One region of the Roseovarius sp. SK2 genome, then DNA from elsewhere that is predicted to be linked to it. Evidence: riboswitches for the same ligand, from Rfam matches in the RefSeq annotation. Region 1 holds a riboswitch; each other region holds the start of a gene.
What was found. A riboswitch is a leader RNA that binds a small molecule or an ion and turns the genes downstream of it on or off. The one in region 1 is predicted to bind cobalamin.
Positions count from the first base shown of each region.

Region 2: it holds a riboswitch for cobalamin, as region 1 does, so the genes downstream of both, PVV74_RS15955 (TonB-dependent receptor plug domain-containing protein) here and PVV74_RS20010 (CbtB domain-containing protein) in region 1, are expected to answer to the same signal.
Region 3: it holds a riboswitch for cobalamin, as region 1 does, so the genes downstream of both, PVV74_RS11970 (hypothetical protein) here and PVV74_RS20010 (CbtB domain-containing protein) in region 1, are expected to answer to the same signal.

Region 1 is NZ_JARAMK010000013.1:751-10,528, forward strand. It holds gene PVV74_RS19990 (hypothetical protein) at 1-2, opposite strand, end outside; gene PVV74_RS19995 (DUF1636 family protein) at 1,080-1,373, shown strand; gene PVV74_RS20000 (hypothetical protein) at 1,363-1,860, opposite strand; gene PVV74_RS20005 (CbtA family protein) at 1,935-2,636, opposite strand; gene PVV74_RS20010 (CbtB domain-containing protein) at 2,641-2,817, opposite strand; cobalamin riboswitch at 2,854-3,059, opposite strand; gene bluB (5,6-dimethylbenzimidazole synthase) at 3,323-3,997, shown strand; gene PVV74_RS20020 (adenosylcobinamide-GDP ribazoletransferase) at 4,017-4,742, opposite strand; gene cobT (nicotinate-nucleotide--dimethylbenzimidazole phosphoribosyltransferase) at 4,739-5,755, opposite strand; gene cobU (bifunctional adenosylcobinamide kinase/adenosylcobinamide-phosphate guanylyltransferase) at 5,739-6,269, opposite strand; gene PVV74_RS20035 (histidine phosphatase family protein) at 6,323-6,901, shown strand; gene PVV74_RS20040 (hypothetical protein) at 6,898-7,671, shown strand; gene cbiB (adenosylcobinamide-phosphate synthase CbiB) at 7,668-8,603, shown strand; gene cobD (threonine-phosphate decarboxylase CobD) at 8,611-9,585, shown strand; gene PVV74_RS20055 (cobyric acid synthase) at 9,588-9,778, opposite strand, start outside.
Region 2 is NZ_JARAMK010000009.1:897-10,674, forward strand. It holds gene PVV74_RS15945 (succinate--CoA ligase subunit beta) at 1-582, shown strand, start outside; gene sucD (succinate--CoA ligase subunit alpha) at 582-1,454, shown strand; cobalamin riboswitch at 1,667-1,877, shown strand; gene PVV74_RS15955 (TonB-dependent receptor plug domain-containing protein) at 2,004-3,950, shown strand; gene PVV74_RS15960 (ABC transporter substrate-binding protein) at 3,952-4,806, shown strand; gene PVV74_RS15965 (FecCD family ABC transporter permease) at 4,803-5,786, shown strand; gene PVV74_RS15970 (ABC transporter ATP-binding protein) at 5,783-6,541, shown strand; gene PVV74_RS15975 (acyl-CoA dehydrogenase) at 6,697-8,946, shown strand; gene PVV74_RS15980 (acetyl-CoA C-acetyltransferase) at 8,943-9,778, shown strand, end outside.
Region 3 is NZ_JARAMK010000005.1:154,122-163,899, reverse strand. It holds gene PVV74_RS11975 (Mrp/NBP35 family ATP-binding protein) at 1-800, opposite strand, end outside; gene PVV74_RS11970 (hypothetical protein) at 1,309-1,581, opposite strand; cobalamin riboswitch at 1,684-1,872, opposite strand; gene PVV74_RS11965 (GNAT family N-acetyltransferase) at 1,950-2,231, opposite strand; gene PVV74_RS11960 (YebC/PmpR family DNA-binding transcriptional regulator) at 2,378-3,127, opposite strand; gene PVV74_RS11955 (SLC13 family permease) at 3,286-5,058, shown strand; gene PVV74_RS11950 (lytic transglycosylase domain-containing protein) at 5,069-5,554, opposite strand; gene PVV74_RS11945 (hypothetical protein) at 5,776-6,063, shown strand; gene PVV74_RS11940 (DUF2189 domain-containing protein) at 6,121-6,981, opposite strand; gene PVV74_RS11935 (SLC13 family permease) at 7,186-8,964, opposite strand; gene PVV74_RS11930 (DMT family transporter) at 8,964-9,778, opposite strand, start outside.

The sequences.
Region 1 (9,778 bases):
ATGATGTTGAGATCCTGCTGCGTCAGCCCTGTTCGATCGATCTGTCGCAATAGAGAATTCGCAGAAGCCGGGTGCGCCGCAAGCAAAATGAAGCCTGTAATAGCAACTCGAAGAATGGTGTGTCGCACGGGTGTGTGTCCTGTTGAGGGAGATAATGTTTACGGTGCCATTTGTACAAACGCCTTTCAAACCCAGAAATGCAGATTTCCCCTTGCGGAGAAAAAAGACATCAACCTTCGTTGGATCCAATAAGCAGACTTTCCGCAATCGTGCAGCGAAGGTCGGCAATACGCCCGTCTAGACATGTACATAATGCGCGCTACGCGCTTCAGCACTTTCATCTTATCGGGCTTTTATTAGTCGACTCGACAACGTCCACAGTGCGGGTCAGACCTTCGCTGACGAGGCGACGAACATGATAGCTTCGACACCCAACGATCGGATTATCGGCAGGAAATTCTCTGGATCGGTATCGACGAAAGGCCGAGCGACAAATTCGGATGCACCGCGTTTTGTCTATTTCCTGCGTGTATCAAGTGATCGGGCGGTGGTGCCACGGCCATGCCGCCCGATGCCACGGGTCAGCAGCCAGATACCCCATCTACACACCCCTTCATCGGTTCTTTTGCCGCTCCATCTATTTGCATCATCAGGATACAACATGCCTAGAAGGGCAATCCCGAGAGAGATCGGGTTGGCTGGAAAGCCCGATGCAGCGTTTCAGCTAGCATGCCGACACGTTGCCTCAACTCAGGTTCTCGAAACGTTCCCTTATCAAACCAGCTTAAACCGTCCCCTTGGCGCTGACTTCAAACGGTGACGGTCGTCGATACGCGATCCGCCAATCGCCCTTGGCACAGCGACAGCGCCCTGCTGAACGCCTGTGCGGTTGCGTTTGACCGCAGGGAGGCAGATGCCCAACTGGAAAGCCCGAGACGCTGAGCGGTCCGGGCCACGCCTCAAAATCCTGCCCGAATTGACCAGAGGCGCAGGATCTGTATGCCTCAACGTGACGACGCAACGCGAGACACCGAATGAACCCCTCCGCCACTGTCCATTTCTGTCAGAACTGCGGTCCTTTGGACTTTGGACCTCTGCGCGAGGAATTGACGGCCACAGGGCTGGCAGACGCGGTGAGTATCGTCGAACGCGGGTGCATGAATGGCTGTGCCAGTCCGGTTTCCATGGCTATGCAGGGGCCGGGCCGGGCCATATATTTCTTCAACGGGGTAGATCCGGCGGCGGATGCAGAAGATATCGTCGCAACCTTGCACGCCTATCTTGCCGCCCCCGACGGCTGGATCGAGGACGCGCAGCCATGCGGTAGACTTCGGTTTTGTCTGGTCGGCCGCGTCCCGGCGCTCAGTTGCTGAGCATGACGCTCTGCGCAACCGGAGCACCGCCCACGGCCAGTGGCCGGTGATCGTTACTGTTCAATACCACCTCAAGTTCCACCTCGCCTTCGGGCAGGGTGTCCAGATGCATCCAGGGGCCATAGACGCGAGCCAGCTTGACGCCGTTGGCATAGACATGGGCATGTCCTTCGCCCGGAACATGGGCGCGGCTGGCATTCTCCGGCGAGAGCCGAAAGTTCTCGGTCATGATATGCAGGTTCCAGCCGGCGGACGGATCAGGCGTCACCTCGATCTCCAGCTTCGGCGCATCGGCGCCTGCCGGGACCGACAACATGGCGCCATGATCGTGCATGGCCGCGCCGGCGTGCTGCTCAGGACCGCCATGAGGAGCCGGATCGCCATGATCATGCCCGTCAAAGGTGACGCCGTTCGCCGCAGCCACCGTGAATCCAAGTCCCCCGCCGAAAACGAGGCCGATAAGAAGCATTGGAATGGAACGGTCCATGGGCGAATCCAACGTCATGTTCGATAAAGAGAACGGGCGCGCAAGGCACGCGCCCGAGCAATGATGTGCCAGTGTCAGACGGTCTGAGCCTGGCCGGTCGTTTCACTTTCGCGCGACCAAAAGAAGCCCGCGAAGGCCCCCAGCATGACCCAGGCGGCCAGTCCGGTTCCAAGAGCGCGCGACGCGAACAAGGCGCCGATCTCGGTCGGAACCGGTCCGGTAAAGACTTCAGGCTCGGGCGCACCGATGACATGCGGCGCCAGTAAGAGCACAACGGCTGCACCCCATCCGGCCCAGTTCCGGCTGAACGCGATCAGCCACATGGCGATCGCGGCCGTCAGCACGGTTGCAAACCACCAGATCTGGCGCTCGTAGACATCCGCCGCAGCCACGCCCGGAACTTCCGGCGCGAGGGTAAAGCCCGGTGCAAGGTGTACCGCGACAAACCCGGCAACGCCCCAGATCAGGCCCGTGCGAGCGTCGATTGCCGCACCACGGCTTTCAGCCAGCGACATCAGCGCCACCAGGATCATCGCGTAACCGGAATAGATCAGCATCGTGAAAATGATACTCAAACCATCCCGCACGGCATCGAAGCCCGGCAGCTCTGGCGTGGCTGAAGCGGTCGATTCGGTCCCGAAATGCACCAGGTCGCCACCTTCATAAAGCTCGGCATGAAGAAGGACCGGTTGAACGAAAAAAAGCTGCACCAGGGCGATAATCAACCCTGCGGCAGCGCCAGCGAACAAGGCGCTGGTCAGCAGACGCGTGAACATCGGTTCAGTGGCAGGGGAAGCCGGTGGCGTGACGCACGTCATGCGCCGCGTCGTGCAGCGCCGCGGCCTGAACGTGGCCTGCCACGAAGATCACGCCAAGGCCCAGCGCGGCGATGGCGATCACCGAAACGAGCCCGGAGGCCGATGTTGCCCGTGCGGTGGATGCAGTCTTTACAATCATAGTAGTACCTCTTTGCCTTCACACCCGAAGGCCTTGTGGTTTCAGTCGCGATCAGCAGGTCTCCTGGCTTGCGGGTCTTCATCGTCTGGCTGGCCTTCCCGGATTGCTCCAGTGACGTATTCAGCCTGATTCGCCGCCTACAGTTGCGGGGACAGCCACGGAATTGCCGAATGTTTTCAGGCGCACCGCGTTCCCTGTTCTCCATTTCTTGCGGAAATGGAACTGATCACTCTCGTTAGTCTAGCAAGCACCGCGACCTGTCAACAATACAACGCAAAACGATAGGCGAATCTCGAACCCAGCGACTGAACCGCAAAGCGAACGTCCCTGGCCGGCTTGGAAACGTACTCTGTGTCAGGCTTGCAAAGTCCCGCCCCACTCTGACATAGACACGACAACCGCCGCGCCGGACATCAAAGCAATGCCGCTTGCCGACGCGTCTCACACGGCATCGCCCTCCGATAGGGTCGCCTGAAACTCGCCGCATCCATCCCGGAGCCCCTCCATGGCGGATCAACTCAAGCCAAGTCCGGCGCGTGTCTTTTCCTCGCACGAAAGGCAATGTCTCTACGACATCATCGAGGCGCGCCGCGACGTGCGGAACGAGTTCCTACCAGACCCGATCGACGAAGACGCGCTGCGCCGAATCCTCGAAGCGGCCCACGCCGCGCCCTCCGTCGGCTTCATGCAGCCGTGGAACTTCATTCTGTTGCGTGACGCCGAACTCAGAACCCAGGTGCACAGCATCTTCAACCGCGCCAACGAAGAAGCCGCCGCCATGTTCCCCGATGATCGTCAGTCCGCCTACAGGTCGCTGAAGCTCGAAGGGATCACCAAAGCGCCGCTCAATATCGTGGTCACCTGCGATCGTACCCGCGGCGGAAAGGTGATCCTCGGGCGCACGCACAACCGTGACATGGACCTTTATTCGACAGTCTGCGCGGTGCAGAACCTATGGCTCGCCGCCCGCGCCGAGGGGATCGGCGTGGGATGGGTCAGCATCTTCGATCACCGCGAAATCGCCGCTCTGCTCGGCATCCCCGAACATGTCGAGCTGGTGGCCTATCTCTGCGTGGGATATGTCGATCAGCTCTACGACCAACCCGAACTGGCAGCCAAGGGGTGGCGGCAGCGGATATCGCTCGATGACCTTATCATGTACGAGGGCTGGCAGGACTGACAGCCCGGCAAAAAGGCCGTCAAAGGCACGCCACTGTGACCCAGATCGCGGTTTCCGAGACCATTTGCACGGCCCCCAGAACATCGCCGGTCTGTCCGCCGATTTTTCGCCATGCCAGCCAGCCGATGGCAACTGTCACCATCGCGCAGGCCAGCAGCGTCCAAGGCGAAATCACCAGCGCCACAGCCGCCAAAGCCGCGAGAACGCCCCGCGCGGCCCTGCTGCGGCCCGCCGCGCTTTTCCCCAGACCATCCGCGCGGGCCGGGGTAAGACTCTCCTGGACCGCGACCATGCCCCCCCGGCTCAGCATCGCTGCGCCGACGAACGCCCAAAAGCCGGGATCGGCGGCGGCTACGGACACCGCCCACAGCGCCGCGACCACCCCCACCGCAACCACGCCGTAGCTGCCGATGCGGCTGTCGCGCATGATCTCCAGCGCGTGCGCCTTGTCACGTCCGCCACCATGGCCGTCGGCAAAATCCGCAAGCCCATCGAAATGCAGCGCTCCAGTGACCAGCGCCATTGCGCCCAACGCCAGGAGAGCCGAAATTTGATCCGGCGCGCCAATCGCCTCCGCCAGACTGAAAATCATCCACGTCAGAGCGCCGACAACGGACCCCACCGGCACGAAGGCCCACCGCGCGGCCAGCATCGTCGGTGGGTCGTCACCGATCCGCCCGGCTGGAAGCCGGGTCAGCAGCATCACCGCCAGTTGAAGCTCGGCAATGCGCGCACGCAGGCTCATTGACCCGACACCCCCGCCTCGGCAAATGTCGCCATCCCGTTGTGACAGGCCAGCGCCGCGCGCAACACGCCCAGCGCAATCGCCGCGCCCGACCCTTCGCCCAGCGCCATGTCCAGCGACAGGATCGGCCGCATCCCCAGTTCCGACAGAAGCCGCGCATGGCCCGGCTCACGGCTGACATGACCGACAAGGCAATGGTCGAGAAACCGCCGGTCGGCAGCAAAAAGCGGCACGGTCGCGGCCGTGCAGATGAACCCGTCGAGGATGACCGGAATACGCCGCGCCCGCGCCTCCAGCACGGCGCCGCAGATCGCCGCCTGCTCCCTCCCGCCGAGCCGGGCAAGAATGTCCAGCCCAACGGCATCCGCGTGAAGCGTGCAGGCGCGTGACACCACGTCGATCTTGCGCGCGACCCCTGCGTCATCTGACCCCGTTCCCTTCCCGACCCAAAGCGCCGCGTCTCCGCCGAATGCGCCCTTGGCCATCGCGGCGGCGATGGTCGAATTGCCGATACCCATCTCGCCGAGGGTCAAGACGCTGACGCCGGGATCGACGGCCGCGGCCCCGCGGCGCAGGGCGTCCAGTGTATCAGCGTCCGACATGGCCGGCGCGGCGGTGATATCCGAAGTCGGCCGGTCCAGCTCCATCGCAATCACCGACAGATTGGCCTCGTTCGCGCGGCACAATTGATTGATCGCGGCGCCGCCGTTCTCGAAATTCGCCACCATCTGCGCCGTCACATCCTGTGGAAACGGATTGACCCCCTGCGCGCAGACACCGTGATTTCCCGCAAAGATCAGGGACTGCGCGCTGGCGATGGAGGGCCGTTCCCTGCCTTGCCAACCCGCCATGAAGATAGCCAGTTCCTCCAGCCGCCCCAGCGCGCCCGGCGGTTTGGTCAGGCTGTTCTGGCGCGCCAGCGCCGCCTCGGCCGCCTTATCGTCGGATAGGGGCAAACTACCGGCGAGGCCCGCAACCTCGTCCAGCGACGAGACGTCAGAAAGAATGGTCATTCGGCTTCACCTTCATCGGGTAGCCCGCCACGGTCAGCCAAACCTCTTCACAGGCCTGCGCCACGGATTGGTTCACCTGCCCCGCGGCATCGCGGAACAGCCGGGCCAGCTTGTTCTCCGGGACGATCCCCTGCCCCACCTCGTTGGTAACAAAAACGACCGGCGCGGCCTGGCGCTCCAGCGTCTTGACCAACCTGCCGGTCTCGCCCCACCAATCGCTGTCTTCCAGGATGAGGTTGGTCAACCACAGCGTCAGGCAATCGACGAGCCGAGGCAGTGTACCATCGGTGTCTTGCAATGCTCCGGCCAGGTCGGTCGGCGCATGAACATCCTGCCACGCCGCACCGCGCCGCGCCTTGTGTTTCGCCACGCGCTCGGCCATCTCGTCGTCGCCTGCGTGCAGACGCGCCGTGGCGATATAGATCGCCCGGCCGGCGGGCTGCAAAGCCATCCGTTCTGCCAGTGCGGACTTGCCGGAACGTGCCCCCCCGGTGATGAGTATCGACTTTTTCATTGCAGCGTGGGAAAGCACTTTTCGAGGAAAAAAGAAAGCTGAAAGGCGACGTCTTGGAACCCGTTGCGCCCATCCGGCCAGAGCTTATCCTGATCCGTCACGCCCAAGTGGCCGTTCCGGGACGCCTCTATGGCCGCACCGATGTCGAGGCTGCCCTCGACACCAAGGCGGTCGCCCAACTCAAAGATCGGCTGACCTCCATCTCGCGGGTCATCAGCAGTCCGGCACGACGCTGCCTCCAGACAGCCGACGCGATTTTCGGCACATACGAACAGGATACACGACTTTGGGAGCAGGACTTCGGCACGCATGACGGCATGGCGCTTGACGCGCTACCCGACATCGGCGTTTTGGACAGCGCGACCCTGGCAGCCCACCGATCACCCGGCGGCGAAAGTTTCGACGACCTCTGCGCGCGCGTGTCCCCCGCCCTGATCGAGCATGGGCGCCACGCCGCGGCGCACGGCCCGGTGGCGCTGGTCGTTCATGCCGGCGTGATCCGCGCCGCGCTCGGCTTCGTGACCGGACACGGCTCCGGCGGGCTGGCATTCGAGGTGGCGCACCTGTCGGTAACGCGGCTGCGGTGTGGCCCCGATGGCCCGCTTTCGGTGATCGAGGTCAACCGCACATGACTCATGTCACGGTCTGCGGTCATTTCGGTGAATGGATTCAGGGCCGGCTCGGGCCTTCGGGGCCCGTCGCCCTGATCACCCTGGCCTGTTCCGCGATGCGCGTCACGGCCCCGTCCGAGGAGGCCTTGCCTTTCAACGCGGATCAACTCGCCCGCTTTGCAAGCGACCTGGGGCTGGATGCCCTTCCCGGCGCAAGCCGCAATTTCGCGCTTGGCATCGGGGCAGGCGGATCGACGGCAACGCTGGTGGCGGCCGCCAGAGCAGCAGGGTATGGCGGCACACCCGAACAGTTGGCCAAGGCTTGCATCGCCATCGAGGGCGCCACCGATCCGCTAATGTTCGACGCGCCCGATCAGCACCTCTGGGCGTCCCGTTCGGGTGAGGTGATCAGAGCGATGTCCGCCCCGCCCCGTGCCACGATCCTTGGCGGTCTGTGGGGCGCGCCCCTCTGTACCGACGCACAGGACGATGTATTCGACGACGTGTCGGACCTGGCCGATGAATGGGCCGATGCGACCTTGGCACGCGACCTTCCCCGCGTTGCTGCCATCGCCTCGGAGTCCGCGCGTCGCTGCACAGCGCGTCGTGGCCCATGCGATCCGATGGCCGATCTCGCAAGGGATCTCTGCGCATTGGGCACAGTGCGCGCCCATACTGGATCCGCTCGCGGGTTGATCTTTGCACCGGGAACCATCCCGCGAGGAGGCGCAGCCGCGTTGCAAGAAACGGGCCTCACATCCGTTTTCAACTTCGAGACGGGCCGCGCATGAGTTTCGCACTGATGATGCTGGGCGCTCTGGCGCTGGACCTTGCCTTTGGCTGGCCCGACAGGCTCTACGCCCGTATCGGCCACCCCGTCACCTGGCTTGGCCAGGCCATTACCATGGCCGAGCGCCGGCTAAACACCGGCTCCCGCCGCCGGTGTCTGATCGCCGGCGCAGTGACGGTCACGGGCATCACCTTTCTCGCTGGCCTGCCCGCCCTGCTCGTTCAGGCTGTCCTGCCCCACGGGTGGGTCGGCGCAATGATCGGCGCAGGGCTGGCCTGGCCGCTGGTCGCCATGCGTTCCATGCACGCGCATGTTGCCGCCGTGGCGCGCCCGCTGGCCGCCGGGGATACGCCAGTTGCCCGTCATGCCGTCAGTATGATCGTCGGGCGCGACCCGTCCCAACTCGATCCGCCGGCCATCGCGCGGGCAGCCACCGAAAGCCTTGCCGAGAACACCTCCGACGGCATCATCGCTCCTTTATTCTGGGGCGTGATCCTGGGCCTGCCCGGCATCGCCGCCTACAAGGCCATCAACACCATGGATTCCATGATCGGCCACCGCAACGACCGGTTCGAGGCCTTCGGCAAAGCCGCCGCCCGGCTGGATGATTGCGTCAACTGGCTCCCCGCCCGCCTGACCGGCATCTTCTTCGCACTGGTCTCGGGGGCGTTCTTTCACACGCTTCACGTGATGCAGCAGGACGCGCCCGGGCACCGGTCCCCGAATGCGGGCTGGCCCGAGTCCGCGATGGCCGGTGCCCTGAACGTCCGCCTGTCCGGCCCCCGCATCTATGACGGGCGCGCCAACGACGAGCCCTGGTTGAACGGCACTGCCCCCGATCCGACCCCCGAAGATCTGTTGCGCGCCTTGTCGCTCTACCGGCGCGCGATGGCACTTTGCGCCCTTGCGCTGGCCGGTCTTGCGCTGCTCTAAGGGCATCATGACGGAAGTCCGAGATCACGGCGGCAACTTGGACGCCGCTATTGCAAGGCTGGGCGGCGCCCCCGCCGACTGGCTCGATTTGTCGACGGGCATCAATCCCGAACCCTACCCTGTGCCGCCGATCTCCGGCGACGCCTGGGCAGTTCTGCCGCGCAAATCCGACCTGGCGCGGTTGCGCGACGCGGCGGCCAGCGCCTACGCCACGTCCCTGCGCGTCATCCCGATGAACGGCGCACAGGGCGCCATCCAACTGGTGCCGAGGCTGGCCAAGCCAGGCCGCGCCACCGTCCTGGCACCCACCTACAACGAACACGCCGCCGCCCTCAGGGCCTGCGGCTGGCAGGTCGAAGAGGTCGCGTCGGTAAACGCCCTGCGGGGCTCGGACCTTGCGGTAGTGGTCAACCCCAACAATCCCGACGGCCGTCGCACCGCGCCCGAGGCATTACTCGACCTCGCCTCCGATGTGGGGCTGCTTATTGTCGACGAAAGCTTTGTCGATCCAGAGCCGCACCTTTCCATCGGCTCCATAGACTGTCCTGTCAATTGCGTCGTCCTGCGGTCCTTCGGAAAGTTCTACGGTCTCGCGGGCCTGCGGCTCGGTTTCGCCCTCGCCTCGGGGGCGGTCGCCGACCGTCTTAGCGATCTGGCAGGCCCATGGCCCGTCTCGGGTCCCGCCATCGAAATAGCCTGCGCGGCGCTGGCCGACACCGGGTGGCAGGCGCGCACGGTCGAAAGGCTGATCCAAGACGCCGCGCGGCTGGATTCCTTCGCCTCCCGCGCCAGCTGGACGCTGGTCGGAGGTACCCCGCTCTTTCGCACCTACGAGGTGCCCGATGCGCATAAGGTACAAGAGGCTCTCGCAATGCACAGCGTGTGGTCCCGCATCTTCCCCTATTCAGACCGTTGGCTACGCCTCGGACTGCCACCGCAAACCCGCTGGCAGCAGCTGGACGAGGCGATCGGAGCCGCCTGACCTCATCTTGCAAGCGCCAAAAGACCCGCAACATCCAGATGCGTCTCAAGATGCGCCGCCAGTTCATCCAGCGTGCGCTCCACCATGACCTGATATCCCAGATCCGAGGCATCGGCCCCGTTCGAGTTAAGCCAAGTCGCTCGGAACCTGTCATCGCCGAACATCCCGTGCAGATAGCTGCCCGCCACGCGAC
Region 2 (9,778 bases), on a different contig from region 1:
AACCCGTTCGTCCGCACGCCCGACGGCACCTGGATGGCCATCGACGCCAAGGTCGCGCTGGATGCCAGTGCCGCGTTCCGGCACCCGGAATGGGATTCGATGGTCTCGGGCGAGGGTCTGCCCGCCGTGGAAACCGCAGCGCAGAAAAGCAACATCAACTTCGTCAAGCTGACCGGCAACCTCGGGGTCGTGGTCAACGGCGCGGGGCTGGGCCTGGCCACGAACGACATGATCATCGATGCGGGCGGCAAGCCCGCGAACTTCATGGATATCCGCACGACCGCCACCAGCATGGACATCGCCCGCGGCGTCGAACTGCTGCTGCAGGAGCCTTCGGTCACTGCCATCCTGCTGAATGTGCATGGTGGCGGCATGACGGTCTGCGATACCATCGCCGAGGGCGTGAACTTCGCCTATTCGCGCAACAAGGGCACCAAGCCCGTTATCGCCCGTCTGGCCGGCCAGAACGCCGAATGGGGCCAGCGCATTCTCGTCGACCGAAAGGTGCCGGTCGAGATTTGCGGCACCATGTCCGAGGCCGTCAACCGCGCGGTCGAAATCGCATCCAAGGGGGCACGCTGATGGCAATTCTGGTCAACGAGAACACCCGACTCCTGGTTCAGGGCATGACCGGTCGCGCCGGCACGTTCTATACCGACCAGGCGATGCGTTACGGAACGAACTGCGTTGCGGGCGTACGTCCCGGGCGTGGCGGCACCTCGCATCTCGGCTTGCCGGTCTTTCACACCTGCGCCGAAGCGGTCAAGGAAACGAAGGCCAATGCCAGCCTTGTCACCGTGCCCGCCCCCAAAGCCGCCGACGCCATGATCGAGGCGATCGAAGCCGAGATAGAGGTGGTCGTCTGCATCACCGAACGGGTGCCGCAACACGACATGCGCAGGGTCAAGGAGGCGCTCGAAGGGTCGCAGACAATGCTGATCGGCCCGAACAGCCAGGGAATCCTGACGCCCGGACAATGCAAGATAGGGGTGATGCCGACCGTCGACGCGAAGCCGGGCCAGATCGGCATCGCGTCGCGCTCGGCCTCGCTCACGTCCGAGGTTCTGGCCAGTTGCAGCGCCGCCAATCTGGGCCAGTCCACAACCGTCGGTGTCGGAGGCGACGTGCTGCACGGGATCGGCTTTGTCGGCTGCCTGGAAAAGTTCCGTGACGACCCGGATACGAAGGCCGTGGTGCTGATCGGCGAAATGGGCGGACGCGAAGAGGAACTGGCCGCCGAGTATCTCTCTTCGGTCGATTACGGCAAGCCCGTGGTGGGTCTGGTGGTGGGGCGCCACGCGCCGGTCGGCCGCCGGATGGGCCACGCCGGCACATTGTCGGTCTTCGGCAACCTGTCGGCCGATGACAAGGTTTCGCTTCTGCGCGATGCGGGCGTCGTGATTGCCCGCGACGCAGGAACCGTGGTGGAAACCGTCCAATCCTGCCTGTCCTGATTTCGGGAAATTCTCGAACGACCTGTCGCGTCGTACCCGAAGGCAGGCCAGGACACTCAAGAAAACCGCCCAGGCACCGGATGAACTTACGGATTCGGTTTCCTGGGCCGACGACCGCGCGACGCAGGTCGAAACCCAGATCAAATTGACACGGCAAGACGTCAGCCGGTCCCGCGTTGGGATTTTCTCTTTCCTCACCCGGCGTCATGCACTAACACCCGAGTCGCTTCGGTTCCTGTCGGCTTTCCGGCGGGAGAATAGGGAATGCGGTGCGACGCGCCAGGCGTCAACTCCGCAACTGCCCCCGCAACTGTAGGCGGAGAGCGAGGCCGGACCATGTCACTGTCATGCGGCGCATGATGGGAAGACCCGGCCAAGCGTTGACCCGCAAGTCAGGAGACCTGCCGAGGTGATCACCCTGTCCGAACGCGGGGCGCGTTTCGACAACGGATCTTCCGTAGCGGTGACACTTGCACCGTCTGCGAAGAGTTTCCTTCCAGGCATGAACCAAAAAATCAGCGCATCAAGCGCGCCCCGGAGGGACAATCCATGTCACGCCCGTTCAAGTCCGTCCTTGCGGCAACCACCGCCCTTTTCATCCAGCCCGCCGTCGCGCAGGATGAACCCTACGACCTCGGCACGATCTTCGTCTCCGGCGGTCTGACGCCCATCGAAGGCAGCGCGTATGGCCGGGCCGGTAGCGTCATCACCGAGGAAGAAATCGAGGACCGCAACGCGGTCTACGTCGCGGACCTGCTGCGGTCGCTGCCGGGTGTTTCCGTATCCCGCACCGGCGCCTATGGCAGCGTCACCCAGGTGCGTCTGCGCGGTCACGAAGGCAACCACACGCTCGTTCTGATTGACGGGATCGAGGTCGCCGCCCCCAATACCGGCGAGTACGACTTTTCCGGCCTTCTGGCCGCCGATATCGAGCGCATCGAGGTCATTCGCGGACCGCAATCGGCGCTTTACGGCTCCAACGCCATCGGCGGGGTCATTTCGATCACCACCAAGACGGCGCAAGAGCCGGGTTTCTCTGGCAACGTCGGTTTTGAAGTGGGATCGGACGGCACCACCGAGGGCCGCCTCGGCCTGCGCCTGAATACCGAACGCGGTCAACTCAGCTTTTCCGCTGCGCGGCGCGAAACCGGCGGATTCGACATTTCCGGCACGCCCGGCGGCGAGGATGACGGCGATCTGAACCGCACCTACAACCTCAAGGGCCGCTACCGTGTGAACGAGGTTCTGACGATCGGCGGCAGTATCCGCCATGTCGACCGCACCGGCGACAGCGACAGCGGCGTGTTCGGCGCCCCGACCCGCGCAGGTCTTGTCGTCGATGACCTGTCGGGCACATCGCTTCAGGAAACCTATGGTGGCCTTTACGCAGAACTCGATACGCTTGGCGGGCGGCTCCTGAACCGGGTTGACCTGTCTTTCGGCACGATCGACCGCCAGGGTGTGAGCGGCGCCGGCGTGCGCAATTCAGACAATTCCGGCACCCGCGCAAAAGTCGCCTATCGCGGCACGGTCGCGCTGGACGCGCCCACCCTCAACAGCGCCAACCATACCCTTAGCTTCGCCGCCGAATGGGAGCGTCTGACCTACAAGGAAAACGATCCCACGATCGTCTTCGCGCCGGGACAGCTCGTCAAACGTTCGCGTGAACAGACGGCCATCGCGCTCGAATACCAGGGCGATTTCGGAAATGGCTTTGCGCTACAGGGCAGCGTGCGGCACGATTTCAATGACAAGTTCGAGGATTTCACGACCTACGCGATCGGTGCCTCCTACCAGTTGCCCAACCAGACGACGCGCCTGCATGCCTCTTATGGCACCGGCGTCCAGAACCCGACGCTGATCGAGCAATTCGGCTTCTTCGCCAACTTCGCCGGCAACCCGAACCTTGAACCCGAACAGAGCAAAGGCTGGGATTTCGGTGTCGAGCAGCAATTCCTGAACGGTCGTGGCCTGATCGACGTGACCTATTTCAACGAGGAACTGACGGACGAGATCACGTCGGTCTTCGACCCTGGCACGGGGATCTCGACACCAGTCAACCAGACCGGCACAAGCGACCGGCAAGGCATCGAGGTCGCCGCCAGCGCCGCCCTGACCGACCGGCTGGACATGTCGCTCAGCTATACCTGGCTCGACGCCGAAAACCCTGACGGCAGCGTCGAGGTCCGGCGCCCCGAGCACGAGGCGCTGTTGCGGCTGGGCTACCTGATGCCGAATGACCGCACCCGCCTGAACCTCGAGGTGCAGCATGTCGCCGGTCTCTTCGACAGCGACTTCACCGCGGCGTCGCTCGGTGCGAATGTGGTAGAGCTTCAGGACTATACGCTTGTGAATGTCGGGTTCAGCCACGAAGTTACCGATGACATCCAGGTCTACGGACGGATCCATAACGTGACGGACGAAAGCTACGAAGAACTGGACGGATACTCGACGCAAGGCCGCACCGCGTTCTTCGGCGTGACCGCGAACTTCTGACATGGCGGCGCGGCGCTTTCATATCGTCGCGACCCGGCTCGCCTTCGCAGTGATCCTGTGCTGGGCGGGCCTTGCCTCGGCCGAGGCGCCGCGCCGCGTCGTGTCGATGAATCTCTGCACCGATCAGCTTGCCATGCTGCTTGCCGGGCCGGGACAGTTGCATTCGGTTTCCGACATCTCGCTCGACCCGCGGATGTCGGCGATGACCGAAGAGGCGCGGGACTACGTGATAAACCAGGGCCTGGCCGAAGAAATCTACCTGATGAAGCCCGACCTGGTTCTGGCGGGCAATTTCACGACGCGCGCCAGTGTCGCCATGCTGCGCCGGCTGGGCGTCGAGGTGGTCGAGTTCGAGCAGGCTCGATCCCTGCCAGAGATCCGCAGTAACATTCTTCGCATGGGTGAGATTCTGCACCGGCAGTCCGCCGCACGCGAGATGGTCGCCCATTTCGATGCGCGCCTTGCCGCGCTGCAACAGGACAGCGGCGACCGGCCCGACGCGATGCTGTACTACGCCAGCGGGTATACGTCGCCGGCAGGCACGTTGTCGGATCAGATCCTTCAGGCCGCGGGCTTCGACAACGCGGCGGTCAAGGCCGGGCTCGGCACTCAGATGAAAATCCAGCTGGAAACGCTGGCGATGCTTGATCCCGACATCGTCATCACTTCGCAGCCATATCCCGGCGCCTCGCGCTCCGAGGCGATCATGCAGCATCCGGTGGTCGAGGCGCTGCGCGCCGAATTGCCCTTTGCCACGGTCACGGACAGCGACTGGGTCTGTGGCACGCCCCACGTGCTGCGCGCCATAGAATCGCTGGCCGAGACCCGTCATCGGCTGACGAAAAACACGCCATGACCCGTCTGGCGATCATCCTGTGCGTGCTGGTCGTCGGGCTGTTCTTCGGATCCCTGCTGATTGGCCCCGCCGAGATCGGCATCACCGACAGCCTTTCAGCGCTCTTCGTCGACGACGGCGGCGCGATGACGCTTGTCATGCGCGAGATCCGCCTGCCCCGAGCCTTGCTGGCCCTGATGATCGGCGCCAGCCTCGGTCTTGCCGGTGCCGCGATGCAGGGCTACCTGCGCAATCCGCTGGCGGAACCGGGGCTGATCGGCGTGTCCGGCTCCGCGGCGTTCGGCGCGGTGCTGGCCATCCACACCGGCGTGGCCGCGTCCTTCGCGCTGGCCCTGCCCTTCTCGGCCCTGGCCGGTGCGCTTTGCGGCGTGTTCCTGATCATGGCGCTGGCCGGGTCGCGCGGCACGTCGCTGACCCTGATACTGGCCGGGATCGCCGTTTCGGCGCTGGCGGCCGCGCTGACGTCGCTCGTGCTGAACCTGTCGCCCAACCCCTTCGCCGCAAGCGAGATCGTCTTCTGGATGATGGGCTCGCTCGCCGACCGATCCATGACCCACGTCTGGCTTGCCGCGCCGTTCATGGCGGTGGGCTTTGCCCTGCTGGGCGGCCTTGGCCGCGGGCTCGACGCGCTGACCCTGGGCGAGGATTCGGCGCAGGCCATGGGCATCGGCCTGACCCGTCTGCGCCTGATGCTGGTGCTGGGGACCGCCTGTGTCGTCGGCGCGGGCACGGCGGTGGCCGGCGCAATCGGATTTGTCGGTCTCGTGGTGCCGCACCTGTTGCGGCCCCTGGTCGGCGCGCATCCGTCGCGCTTGCTCTGGGCCTCGGCCCTGGGCGGTGCGGCGATGGTGCTCGCCGCCGACATCGCCGTGCGGGTGGTCCTTCCGTCGCGAGACCTCAAGCTGGGCGTGCTCACGGCCCTCGTCGGCGCACCGCTCTTCCTGCACCTGATCCTGAAACTGCGGCGGGAACGGATATGACGCTTCTCTCGGTCAAGGACCTGTCGGTGTCGCTCAAGGGGCGGGACGTTCTGCGCGACGTCACCTTCGATATCGGACCGGGCGAGTTCGTGGGGCTTATCGGCCCCAACGGCGCCGGCAAGACCACGCTGATGCGCGCGGCACTGGGTCTTCTGCCGTTCACCGGAACATGCAGTCTTGCGGCGCTGTCCGAGAACGCGCGGGCCCGGCAAGCGGCATGGATGCCGCAAGCGCGCGAGATCGCCTGGCCCGTCACCGTGGAAACCGTGGTCACGCTGGGCCGGACACCGCACCTGAAGTCGATCCAGAACCCCGCCGACCACGATCGCAAGGCTGTCGACACTGCGCTGGACCGGATGGAACTCGGCGGCATGCGCCACCGCGATGCCACCCAGCTTTCGGGCGGCGAACAGGCCCGGGTCCTGATCGCGCGCGCACTTGCGCAGGAGACGCCGCTGCTGCTGGCCGATGAGCCCATCGCGGGCCTTGACCCCGCACACCAGATCTCGACCATGCAGACCTTTGCGGCGCTGGCACGAAGTGGCAAATCCTCACTGGTTTCGCTGCATGACCTGGGGCTTGCAGCACGCCACTGCACCCGGCTCATCCTGCTCGGCGGGAAGGGCCTGGTTGCCGATGGTCCACCGCAGGATGTTCTGACCTCCCGGCGCCTGGCCGATGTGTTCGGCGTCACCGCCTGGTTCCAGGAGACGCCCAGCGGCATGGTGTTCCAGCCTTTGGACACGCTCAGCTGACGCGCCAGCTCTCGGGTTCCGGCCCCCCTCTGCCGGAACATCGCGCAAAATGCTATGATGCAGGTCTCATCCGAATGCGCTGCCGGTCTTGCCGACCGCGCGCCAACGGAACTTTTGCTCAAGCCCGCACGTTTTGTGCCGAAAGGAGTTCCCGCATGTCCAGCTTCCGCGCACGCGCGATCACCAAGCCCGTCTTCAAATGGGCCAAGGGCGTTTTGCCCGGGATGTCCAAGACCGAAAGCGAAGCCCTGAACGCCGGCGAAGTCTGGTGGGAGGCCGAGCTTTTCTCGGGCAACCCGGACTGGTCCAAGCTGCGCGCGGTCAAGACGCCGAAACTGTCGGACGAAGAACAGGCCTTTTTCGACGGTCCCGTGCAACAGCTGTGCGAGATGATCGACGATTGGAAGATCAACCACGAAACCGGCGACCTTGCCCCGGAGGTCTGGCAGTTTCTGCGCGACAACAAGTTCTTCGGGATGATCATTCCCAAGGCGCATGGTGGGCTGGAGTTTTCCGCCTTCGCGCATTCCGAGATCGTTCGCTATATCTCGACGCGCTCTGTCGCCGCCGCCGTGACCGTCATGGTGCCCAACTCGCTTGGCCCCGGCGAGCTGATCCACCAGTTCGGCACCGACGAACAGAAAGACTACTGGCTGCCCCGCCTTGCCGACGGGCGCGAACTGCCCGCCTTCGGCCTGACCAGCGCCGAGGCCGGGTCCGACGCAGGCGCGATGGTCGATGACGGTGTGGTCTGCAAGGGCCAGTGGAAAGGCGAGGAAGTGCTGGGCATCCGCCTGAACTGGGCCAAGCGGTACATCACGCTGTCGCCGGTCTGCACCGTGCTGGGTCTGGCCTTCAAGCTGCGGGACCCCGATGGCCTTTTGGGTGAAACGCCCGATATCGGCATCACTTGTGCGCTCGTTCCGACCGACCTCGAGGGTGTCGAAACCGGTCGCCGCCACATCCCGTCCTCTACGATGTTCATGAACGGCCCGACCACGGGCAAGGATGTGTTCATCCCGCTCGAAAACATCATCGGCGGGCAGGAGTATGCCGGCGAAGGCTGGATGATGCTGATGAGCGCGCTTGCCGCCGGGCGTGGCATCTCGTTGCCCTCCATGGGTTGCGCCGCCATTGCCCTGTCGGCCCACACGACCGGCGCCTACGCCCGTATACGCGAACAGTTCAACCTGCCCATCGGCAAGTTCGGCGGCGTGCAGGCGCGACTTGGACGCCTTGCCGCCGACGCCTATTCGATGGATGCCGCACGCCACCTGACCTGCGCCGGGCTGGACGAAGGGCGCGCGCTGTCGGTGATCTCGGCGATCATGAAGGCCCATGCGACCTTCCGCATGCGCGAGGCGCTGAATGATGCGATGGACGTGCATTCCGGCAAGGCGGTGATCGACGGGCCGTCGAATTACCTGCTGCCACTCTACCGCGCCGTGCCCATCGGCATCACGGTCGAGGGGGCGAACATCGTCACCCGCAGCCTCATCATTTTCGGGCAGGGCTCGATCCGCGCCCATCCCCATATGCTCGACAACATGCTGGCCTTGGAAGAGGACGACCCCGACAAGGCGCTTGAGATGTTCGACAAGTCCCTGTGGGCCCATGTCGGGCACAGCACCCGCACCCTGTTCCGCAGCTGGGGCCGGGCCTTGACCGGCGGCCGCTTCGCACCGGCCCCCGCGGCGGGCGATGCAACCGATATCTACAAGCAGCTGTCGCGCTGGTCCGCGGCCTATGCGCTGACCGCCGACATGCTCTTCCTGTCGCTGGGGGGAGAGCTCAAGCGCAAGGAAATGATCTCGGGCCGCATGGGCGACATCCTGTCCGAGATGTACATTCTCTCCGCCGCGCTCAAACGGTGGGAGGACGAAGGCCGCCAAAAGGCCGACCTGCCGGTTCTACGCTATGTGGCCGCCGACGCGTTCCACAACATCCAGACCGCCCTGGACGAGGTCATCGCCAACCTGCCGGCCCGCTGGGCGGCATGGCTGCTGCGTGTCTTCACCCTGCCGGGCATGGCCCAGCGCAAGCCCGGCGACAAGCTGACCGCACAGTGCAGCGACCTTCTGTACGATCAGTCCGAGGCCCGCGACCGCATCGTCGGCCGTATCGCCGGTGGATGTAACCGCGACGGTGTGCAGGTGCTGAACGAATGCTACGCCAAGGTCACCCAGATGGCGCCGGTCATGAAACGCCTGCGCGATGCGAAAAAGACCCCGCAGGAGGCTCTGGAGGCTGGCATTCTGAGCGATGCCGAGATGGCCGATATCGAGGAGATGTCGCGCCTGGTCGACGAGGTCGTCGCCGTGGAGGACTACGCGCCCGAAGATTTCGCCGCGCTTTTCCCCGCGCCGCAGCAACATGAGCGCACCCAGCGCGAGGCGGCGGAATGACGGCAACGAGTGGCAACCGCGTCTTTCTCGTAGACGGCGCCCGCACGCCTTTCCTGAAGGCGCAAGCCGGCCCCGGGCCGTTCACGCCCGTGGATCTTGCCGTGCAATGCGGCAGGCCGCTGCTGGCACGTCAGCCCTTCGACCGCGCCGCGCTCGACCTCGTGATCCTTGGATGCGTCAACGTCATCGCCGACGAGATGAACCCGGCGCGCGTCGCCGGATTGCGTCTTGGCCTGCCGGAGGCGACCGTGGCGTTCACGGTTCAGATCAACTGCGGCTCGGGGATGCAAAGCATCGACACTGCCTATCGTTACATCCGCGACGGCAGCCACCAGATGATCCTTGCCGGCGGGGCCGAGGCCCTCAGCCACGCGCCCCTGACCCTGCGCCAGTCCGCTGTCGAATGGTTCGGCCGGATGAGCACAGCCAAGGGACCGCTGGAGCAGGCCAAGAACATGGCCGGGATAAGACCTGAGTTCTTCAAGCCCGTTATCGGCCTGGAACGCGGCCTGACCGACCCCATCACCACGCTCAGCATGGGCCAGACCGCCGAGGTGCTTGCGCATCATTTCGGCATCGACCGCGAAACCGCCGATGCCTACGCCATGCAAAGCCACCACCGCCTTGCCGCCGCTCACGAGGAAGGCCGGCTGAAGGGCGAACTGATGCCCGCCTTCGCCAAGGACGGCACGGTTTATGACCACGACAACGGCGTGCGCCCCGACAGCGACATGGACGGCCTGGCAAAGCCCAAGCCGGTGTTCGAGCCGCCATACGGCAAGGTCACGGCGGGCAATTCCAGCCAGATCACCGACGGTGCAAGCTGGTGCAT
Region 3 (9,778 bases), on a different contig from region 1:
GTGTTGAACATGTCGATCGCCTTGCGCGCATCCAGAAGCGCCACATCCTGCGGCGTCGAGACCACCAGTGCACCGGTGGGCGCCGCCCTTTGGCACAGGGTCAACTGCACATCCCCCGTTCCCGGCGGAAGGTCCACCAGCAGCACGTCCAGCTCGCCCCAGTCCACTTGGCTTATCATCTGCTGCAAAGCCCCCATCAGCATCGGCCCTCGCCAGACAACGGCGCGGTCCTCTTCGATCATCAGTCCGATGGACATCATCTTGACGCCATGTGCCTCCAGCGGAGTCAGGATCTTGCCGTCCGGGCTGCTCGCCCGCTCGGTCACGCCCATCATGCGCGGCAGGCTCGGCCCGTGTATATCGGCGTCCAGCAAGCCCACGCGCCGTCCCGCCCGGGCGAGTGCCACTGCAAGGTTCGACGCCACGGTCGACTTGCCCACGCCGCCCTTCCCGGACGCCACCGCCAGAATCGACTTCACCCCGCCTGGGCGGATCGACGCGCTTCCGCCCTCGGGGTGCCGGCCCACCTTCAGTGACGGGGTCGGGGCCTCGGGCGCCTGTGCGGTCAACGCCACCTGCGCCGAAGTCACTCCTTCGACCGACAGCGCCGCGCGCTCGGCGGCTGCTCTCAAGGGCTCCATGTGGCGGGCCATCTCGGCAGTGGGCGCCTCCAGCACGAATCGCACTTCGCTGCCTTCGAGTCGCATCGCACGCACCATGTCGCGTGAAATCACGGTACCACCGTCCGGCAGTTCAAGCCGTTCCAGCTCCTGGCGCACTTTGTCGAGTATTTCCGTCATGCCCTGCCTCCATGCATCTGCGCCGCCAAAAGTCGCATTTCTGAAAGCAGGCACAACCCCCGTTTCAATCCCGCACAAAAAACCGGCAAATAGATGATATTGCACGCAAAAAATGAACTATTCTTCTATGCGCTTCCTGCATAGCCGCGTTGCAGCAAAATCTATTGTGCACGCGCAGCATATCGCTATCTTTAACTCAACAGCGAACGAAACGGCCACCGCGCCAAACGCTCGCTAAAACAATCAGGTGCTTCTCCTCCCGTTTGGCACCTGTTCGGGATACCGCCTCTCCTCCCTTGTGCGGTCCCGGCAAGACCTGGGCTCAGAACGAGCCCAACTGTAACGAACGGTCCCTTCCTCCTCCCTGGGACCCGACGTAAAGAACGGCGGCGCCTCTCCTCCTCCCTGGCGTCGCCGTTTTTTTTGCGCGACACCATCCATTCCTCTTCCGGACACCTGAACCGGATGCGCCCCGCCGCATGTGACAACGGGGCCAAATTCCGTAAGCTCAGTGCATGACCCGAGCCGCGCGCCCGCGCCGTCCGCGGGCCATCGGCGCCGCATGCCGCGCCTCTTCCAGGAAATCGACGAAGGCACACGCCGCAGCACTGCCCGGGTTCTGCACAACTGGCTCGGCCAGCGCCTCGCGCAACACGCGCGCCGTGACGGTCCCCGGATAGGCGAAAACCCATTCCAGGAATCCCAGTCGCGCCACGGCCTCGGCCTCCGCGCCGGTGGCGCCGCTGCGCTCCAGTCCATCCATGATCGGTGTCAGGTTCATGTTTTCTGCTCTTCCTCCGGCCACACCCCGGGCCGGACTGGGGCGAAGGAAAGCCGCGCGAGAACCGCTTTTCGGTCCACCGCCCGTACCGCCCCCCGCGGTTCGACGTTCACCCCAAGGGCTGGTTTCCGGGCTTGGCGGGGGTGCGGATACGCGCGCCTTCCCGGGGCATCTTGCCCCAGTGGCCCTCTGCGGTATCCCCCATCCTTACCGTTGCGGGGGCAGCGCCGGACTTGCACCGGCTTCCCAATTCTCCACGGCTTTCGTGGCACCTTCGGGACCATCATCTTGCCGCCAACCGGCCTCTGGCGCAACACGCGATTGCGACCTTGAAGGGCCTCCCGACGACACATGCGTCAAACCAGCCCTCAGGCCAGAACGTCGGCCCATTCGGGATGCCGTCGAAACTGCGCCGCGGCAAAGGGGCAAAGCGGCGTGATCTTGCGGCCCGCCGCCCGGGCATCCTCCACCGCGCGCGTGACCAGCGCCAAGCCCACACCATCGCCACGATATTCGTCCGGCACGCCGGTATGGTCGATAATCATTCCCGAGCTTCCCAACTTGGAATAGGTCAGCTCGGCCTCCGGTCCGTCACCGATGCGGGTGACATAGCGCCCCTTGCTCTCGCCGTCCTCGTGTTCGATCTGCATGTCTGTCTCCCATGGCCGAGCGCAGGATGCCGCACCGCCGACGAAAGGTCCATCACACTGTACATCGCGTGCCGTATGCACGACGCCGAACCAAACGCAAAACGGCGCCCCGAGGGGACGCCGCTCCATGGTCCGGGCCGGCAGGATCACTCCGCCGCCAACTGCTCCATCACCTCATCGCTGGCCTCGAAATTCGTCGTGACGTTCTGCACGTCATCGTCATCCTCCAGCGCGTCGATCAGCTTCATCAGCTTCTGCATCGCTTCCAGGTCCAGCTCAGTCGTGGTCGTGGGCCGCCAGACCAGCTTGGTTTCGTCACTCTCGCCCAGCTCCGCCTCCAGCGCGGTGCTGACGTCGTTCAGATCGGTATCCGCACACCACACGGTATGCCCGTCCTCGCCCGATTCCACGTCCTCGGCCCCGGCCTCTATCGCGGCCATCATCACCGTATCGGCGTCGCCCGCGCCCGCCGGGTAGGTGACCTGCCCCTTGCGTTCGAACATGAACCCGACAGAACCAGTCTCGCCCAGGTTCCCGCCATGCTTGGTGAAGGTCGAGCGGACCGTGCTGGCGGTACGGTTGCGGTTGTCGGTCATCGCCTCGACAATCACCGCCACGCCGTTGGGACCATAGCCCTCATAGCGAATTTCCTCGTAATCCTCGCCGTCGCCCGCGACCGATTTCTTGATCGCCCGGTCGATATTGTCATTCGGCATCGACTGCGACTTGGCCTGCTTGATCGCAAGGCGCAGGCGCGGGTTCTTGTCGGGGTCCGGATCGCCCATTTTGGCGGCAATCGTTATCTCCTTGGAAAATTTGGAGAAAAGCTTTGCCCGCTGGGCATCCTGACGCCCCTTACGGTGCTGAATATTCGCCCATTTTGAGTGGCCGGCCATGACGCGCCTCCGATGACATGTGTAAAGTTCACGCCTCTATAAATCAGGCGCGGGCCGCTGTGCAATCCCGGCAATCGACTGTTGCGCCGCCGCCCGTTGCCTCTAGGCTGGCCGGACGGGCCGCGCCCGTCAGACCGCTCCGGAAAGACCTCGCCCAGATGACCCAGGACCAGATCATACTCTTCGCGCTTTTCGGCGGCGTGTTCGCGCTACTGCTCTGGGGCCGCTACCGCTACGATATCGTCGCGTTCGGCGCGCTGATGCTGGGCGTGGTGCTGGGTGTCGTGCCCACCGAGCAGGCCTTTACCGGCTTCGGTCACCCGGCAACGATCATCGTGGCCCTCGTCCTCGTTGTCTCCGCCGGTCTGGTACGCTCGGGCGCGGTCTTTCTCATCACCCGGACGCTGGTCGACAGCTCGCGCAGCCTCGGCGCGCATATCACCATCATGGGCGGCATCGGCGGCGTGCTCTCGGCCTTCATGAACAACGTCGCGGCACTGGCCCTGCTGATGCCCGTCGACGTCCAGACCGCGCGCAAGGCCAAGCGCCCTCCGGGACTCAGTCTCATGCCGCTTTCCTTTGCCACGATCCTTGGCGGCATGGTCACACTTATCGGCACGCCCCCAAACATCATCATCGCCGGCATCCGCGAGGACGCCTTGGGGCAATCCTACTCCATGTTCGACTTTGCCCCCGTCGGCGCCGTCACCGCGCTTGCCGGTCTTGTCTTCGTCGCCCTCATCGGCTGGCGGCTCATTCCGGCCCGCGACGACAGCGGTCTGCACGCCGCCGAACTGGCCGATTACCTGGCCGAACTCACCATCCCCGAGGACAGCGCCCAGATCGGCAAGCGCCTCGCAGAGTTGCAGGAGGATGCCGACAGCAACGACGTCGCGCTTCTCGGCGTGGTGCGCGACGGCAAACGCCGCTATGGCCGTGCCCGCAACACCATTCTGCAAGCCGGCGACGCGCTCGTGATCGAGGCCACGCCCGACGCGCTGGATGAGTTCCGCTCCGCGCTGTCTCTCGCCTTTTCGGACTCCAAGCGCGAGGACAAGGTCCGCGCCGCCGGCGACGGGCTCGACATGATCGAGGTCGTGGTCCCCCGCGATGCACGCATCGCCGGCCGCACGGCCCAGTCCGTGGGCCTGAATTGGCGTCAGCGCTCGGTACTGATGGGTATCTCCCGCCGCGGCCGCCAGATCCGCGAGCAAGTGCGCAAGACAACGATTCAGCCGGGCGATATCCTCCTTCTGCTGGTCCCGCACGAAACCGGCTCGGACGTGACCGAGTGGCTGGGCTGCCTGCCGCTGGCCGAACGCGGGCTGAAAGTGACGCAGGACCGCAAGACTTGGGCTGCCATCGGCATCTTCGGCGCCGCCGTCGCCGCGGCCAGCTTTGGCCTGCTCTATCTGCCCATCGCGCTCGGGCTGGTGGTCATGGCCTATGTGCTGACGCGCATCGTCCCGCCGTCGGAGCTCTACACCCATATCGAGTGGCCCGTGGTGGTGCTGCTCGGCTCGATGATCCCCCTGGGTGCCGCATTCGAAGAGGCCGGCGGCACCGCCCTGCTCGCGGGCGGCCTCGTCGACCTGACGGCAGGCTTCCCCGCCTGGGCGATCCTGACCGTGCTGATGGTGGTCACGATGACGCTCTCCGACGTGCTCAACAACACCGCGACCACCATTGTCGCCGCCCCCGTCGGCATCCAGATGGCCAGCACGCTCGACGTCTCGCCCGACCCGTTCCTGATGGCCGTCGCGGTGGCCGCGTCCTCGGCCTATCTCACGCCGATCGGGCACAAGAACAACACGCTGATCCTCGGCCCCGGCGGCTACGCCTTCGGGGATTACTGGCGCATGGGTCTGCCGCTCGAAATCATCGTGGTTGCCGTGTCCGTGCCGGCGATCCTGGTGTTCTGGCCGCTTTAGACGCCCGGCTTCAGCGGCAGTGCCGCGCGATCTCGCGCTCGCGCAGGCCCGTCTCGACCAGCAGGCACTTGTCCCGCGCAGCATAGTAATAGCCCCGCGCGTACCACATTACCGCATCGGGCTCGCTGCCATCTGATACCAGCCACGCGCCGCGCAGGTATTTCACCGCGTATTTCAGGTTGGTCTCAGGATTCAGCAGGTCGCTCGCCTGACCCTGGAACCCCATGCCCCGTGCCGTGGCGGGCAGGATCTGCATCATCCCCCAATACGGACCATTGCGCGCCTTGGGGCGGTAATCACTCTCGCGCTGCACCACCCGGTGCACCAGAGACCGCGGCACCTCGTAGTTGTCGGCATACTGGTTGATCAGCGCCCGGATCTGCGGCGTCTCGTTGGGATAAAGCGGCGGGTTGTGCCGCGCTGGCGGCTCCGACGCCTCTTTAGCGCTGCATCCCGCAACCACGCACACCAGCATCAAGGCCATCAAACGCCGCATCAGAGAATCCCCCGGTTTTTCGGTCTTTTTCCCCAAGCCCCGGTCTCTGGCAAGCTTGCAGAATTCCGACGGGCGAGAATCCGCCATTTATATTTGGGCCGTCCTCTTGCAAACCACGCGGCCCATCCCATTTCACCGCCATCCGGGTGCGAGGCTCCGCCCGGCGGCTACGAAAGCGCGGAGTCGCGCCGAGAGTGCTTTCCTCCCCTTGGACCAACCCCATGCGCATCATAACCGCTGCAGTCGCGATCGCCGTCGCAACCCTCCCCGCCTTCGCAGATGAAACCGAGGGCCACGTCCTCGCCTTCGACCGCATCGACGGCATCATCGTTCTTACCGACAAGACCGTCTGGGAAGTGCCCACCGAGATCACCCTGCCCGAGGACCTCGGTCGCGGCGATCGCGTCCTCTTCGAGTACGACACCGCCGGCGAAGACGGCATGACAAAGCTTAACGCCGTCACGCGCCTGGCCACCGCGCTGCCCGAAGGCACCGACGGCGGCAGCTAAGCCTGGCATCCCGGGGCCGGCCTCACCCGGCCCTGGCTTGCGCAGACCGCGGTGGCCTCACGCCCACCCCACGGCGGCGCGATAGAGATGCCAGGTCGCATGACCCAGCACCGGCAGCACGACGATCAGCCCCAGGAATAGCGGCACCGTCCCGATCAGCATCAGGACAGCCACGATGGCACCCCACCTGGCCACTGTTGCCGGGTTCTTCTGCATCACCCGCAACGAGGTGGCGACCGCCACAGCCAGCCCGACCCGGCGGTCGATCAGCATCGGAAATGTCGTCAGGCTGACCGCCAGCACCATCACCGCAAAGACCGCGCCAACCGCCATTCCGACCGCGATCATCGTCCAGCCCGGCCCGGTCGTCAGCACATCCGTCACGAAACCCGACAGGCTCTGCGGGGGCTGTGGCCCCAGCGTCCAGTCATAGATCTTCATCGCCGCCAGCATCCAGATGATGAACACCCCCAGCAGGTACACCGCCATCACCAGCACCGGCCCGATATTCTCCGCCCGGATCACCGACAGCGCGGCGCTCCATCCCACGTCGTCGCGCTGCTCCGCCTGTCGGCTCATCTCGTATAGGCCGATCGCCACGATCGGCCCCAACAGCAGGAACCCCGCCGCCAGCGGAAACAGCATCGGTAACATCGCCCGGTGAAAGGCGAAGAACGACAGGCACAGCCCGATCGCCGGATAGATCATCACCAGGAACATCACGTCACTTCGAAAGCGGCTGAAATCGGCATAGCCCTTGCGCAGCGCCTCGCTCAGATCTCCGTGTGACAGCGACCTGGCCTTCGGCGTGGCGCCTGCCTCGCCGCTCAGCGCGACGGTGGCATCGCCCACCGACCGGCTCACGCCGGACACGCCCTGAAAGAACCATGAAAGTGGATTTCCGATAGTCTTGACCATGAGACACTCCCTTCCTCCATTCGGCCGGGCATCCCGGTCGGATTAGGTTCGGCGGGTCTCGTCACTTGGCGGAACACCCGCCTGTCTGGTCATCCTACCACAACCAAGGCGTGCAGGTGATCACTATTTAGGGACAGCGCCCGTCAGCGACGGCGCCCCTGACCTTTCACTGTTCCAGGAACACCCGAAGGTCCGGCAACCGCCTCACAGCGGCCAGATGAACGGGATCAGCGCACTGGCCAACACCCCCACGCTCAGGTTCAACGGCACGCCCACCTTCAGGAAATCGGTAAACTTGTAGCCTCCTGGCCCATAGACCAGCGTGTTGGTCTGGTACCCGATGGGCGTGGCGAAACTGGCCGAGGCCGCGACCATCACCGCCACCACAAGCGCCCGCGCGTCGATCCCCATCGCATCCGCCAGCCCGATGGCAATGGGCGTCACCACCACCGCTACCGCGTTGTTGCTCACCAGTTCCGTCAGGATCGAGGTCAGAAGGTAGATCGCCCAGACGATCAGGAAGGGCGGTAATGACGACAGCGCCGGCGCCACCGCATTCACGATCAGCTGCACCGCCCCCGACGCATCCAGCGCCGCCCCGATGGCCAGCATCGAAAAGATCAGCGCCAACAGCCGCCCCTCGACAAAGGAAAACGCCTCCTCCGCATCGATGCAGCGCGACAACAGCACCACAGCCAGCGCGATCACCGTCAGCGCCAGGATCGGCGCCACGCCCAGGGCGGCCAGGATCACGATCCCCGCCAGGGCCGCCAGCGCCACCGGCGCGTGCCCCCGCCGGAACGCCTTGGCCGACGGATGGCTGACGTCAACCAAGTCCATTTCGCCCGCCAGCCGCTTGATGTCCTCCGGCGCGCCTTCCAGCAGCAGCGTGTCGCCCACCCGCACGATCAGGTCGTCCAGTTGCCGCCCGATATTCTGGTTCCGCCGGTGCACCGCAAGCGGATAGACCCCGAACCGCCGCCTCAAGCGTAGCGATCCCAGGCTGCGCGCCACCATCTTGCACCCCGGCGTGATCAGGACCTCTACCGTTGTCGTCTCCACCTGCGACACCTGGTCGACGCGCTTCAGCTCCTTGTTGCGCTGCAGGCTCAGCAGCTCGGTCATCTGCGTGCGCAGCACCACCCGGTCGCCCACCTGCAACTCCACTCCCTGCAAGTTCCGCCTCAGCGAGATATCGCCCCGCACCACGTCCACCAGCCGCACGCCCTCGCGCTTGAACAGCTGCACGCCGGTCACTTCCCGGCCAATCAGGTTGCTCTCCGGCGGGATCACCGCCTCGGTGAAGAACTTCATCTTCGAGCGGTCCGACAGCATGTCCGCCATGCTCTCGCGCTCCGGCAACAGGCGCGGCGCGATCAAATACAGGTACACCGCGCCCCAGGCCACCAGGCACAGCGCCAGCGGCGTCACCTCGAAAATCCCGAAAGGCTCCATACCCTGCGACCGCGCCACGCCGTCGACCAGCAGGTTGGTCGAGGTCCCGATCAGCGTCAGCGTCCCGCCCAGAATGGCCGCGTAACTCAACGGGATCAGCATCTTCGAGGCCGTCACCCCCAACGTCCGCGCCAGTTGCACGAAGATCGGGATCATAACCACGACCACCGGCGTATTGTTCATGAAGGCCGAGCCGAAGACCACGAAGACCATCAGCAACCCGATCGCCAGCTTGGGGTTCACCTTGGCCTGCCGGTCCGCCACCGTCGTGAACGCGTCCAGCGCGCCCGTGCGCACCAGCGCCCCCATCACCACGAACATCCCGGCGATGGTCCAGGGCGCGGGATTGGACAGCACGTCGAGGCCCGCATCATAAGGCAGCACCCCCAGCGCCAGCAGCACCGCCGCCCCGCTCAGCGCGACCACCTCTGTAGGATAGACCTCGCGTATGAACAGCACGAACATCACCGCGACCACACCCAGCGCGACCAGCGGCTGGGCGCCCTGCGAAAGTTCAATGAATTGCATCAGCTCTGCCTGTCCCGGTCCGATGTCATGCCAGCTTCGGCATTCTCATCTATCACGCGCCCCGGCACAAGAACCCGTGCGGCCCGGGGCTGCACCAGGAACATCCCAAGCATCATCACCCCCAGCGCCAGCCAGACCCAGATCGAATAGCTTTCGCCCAAGAGCGTCATCGACCACAGCACCCCCGCCGCCGTCACCATGTACGATGTCTGCGCCGAGAAGACCGACCCGGCATGGCCCACCATCCACACGTAAGAGGCATAGACCAGCGCGTGCAGCGCCGCCGCCCCCAACAGCGCCAGCTCCGGCATACCCACGCCCTTCAGCGGGTTGATCCACTGCCCCGTACCCACCGCGACGGGCAGCGCCACGACCGCCCCGATCATTGATGCACCGATGATCACCTGCATCGGGTCCAGGCCCTGCGTGCCCCATTTCGCCACCAGGTTGCCTTCGGTCGCGTAAAGTGCCGGCGCACACAGCGCCACCAGAACGAACAGCGCCGAGGTTCCCGTGGGCAAGCTCGCCTCCGGCCCCACCAACAGGACGATGCCCCCCAGCCCCAGCATCACGCCCCAAAGCCGCTGCCACTCGAAGGTCTCGTTGCCCATCAGCACAGCGATCGGCAACGAGAACATGGCGACCGAGGCGATCACGATCGACATCACCCCGCCCGACAGCTGGGCCGCCGCTGTGTAAAAGAAGATATCCGGCAAGACCGCCCCGCACAGCGCCACCATCAGGAACAGCCGCAGATAGGCCCGTGCGAAGACAGGCCTGCGCCCCCGCAAAAGCGTCACCGCGCCCAGGCAAA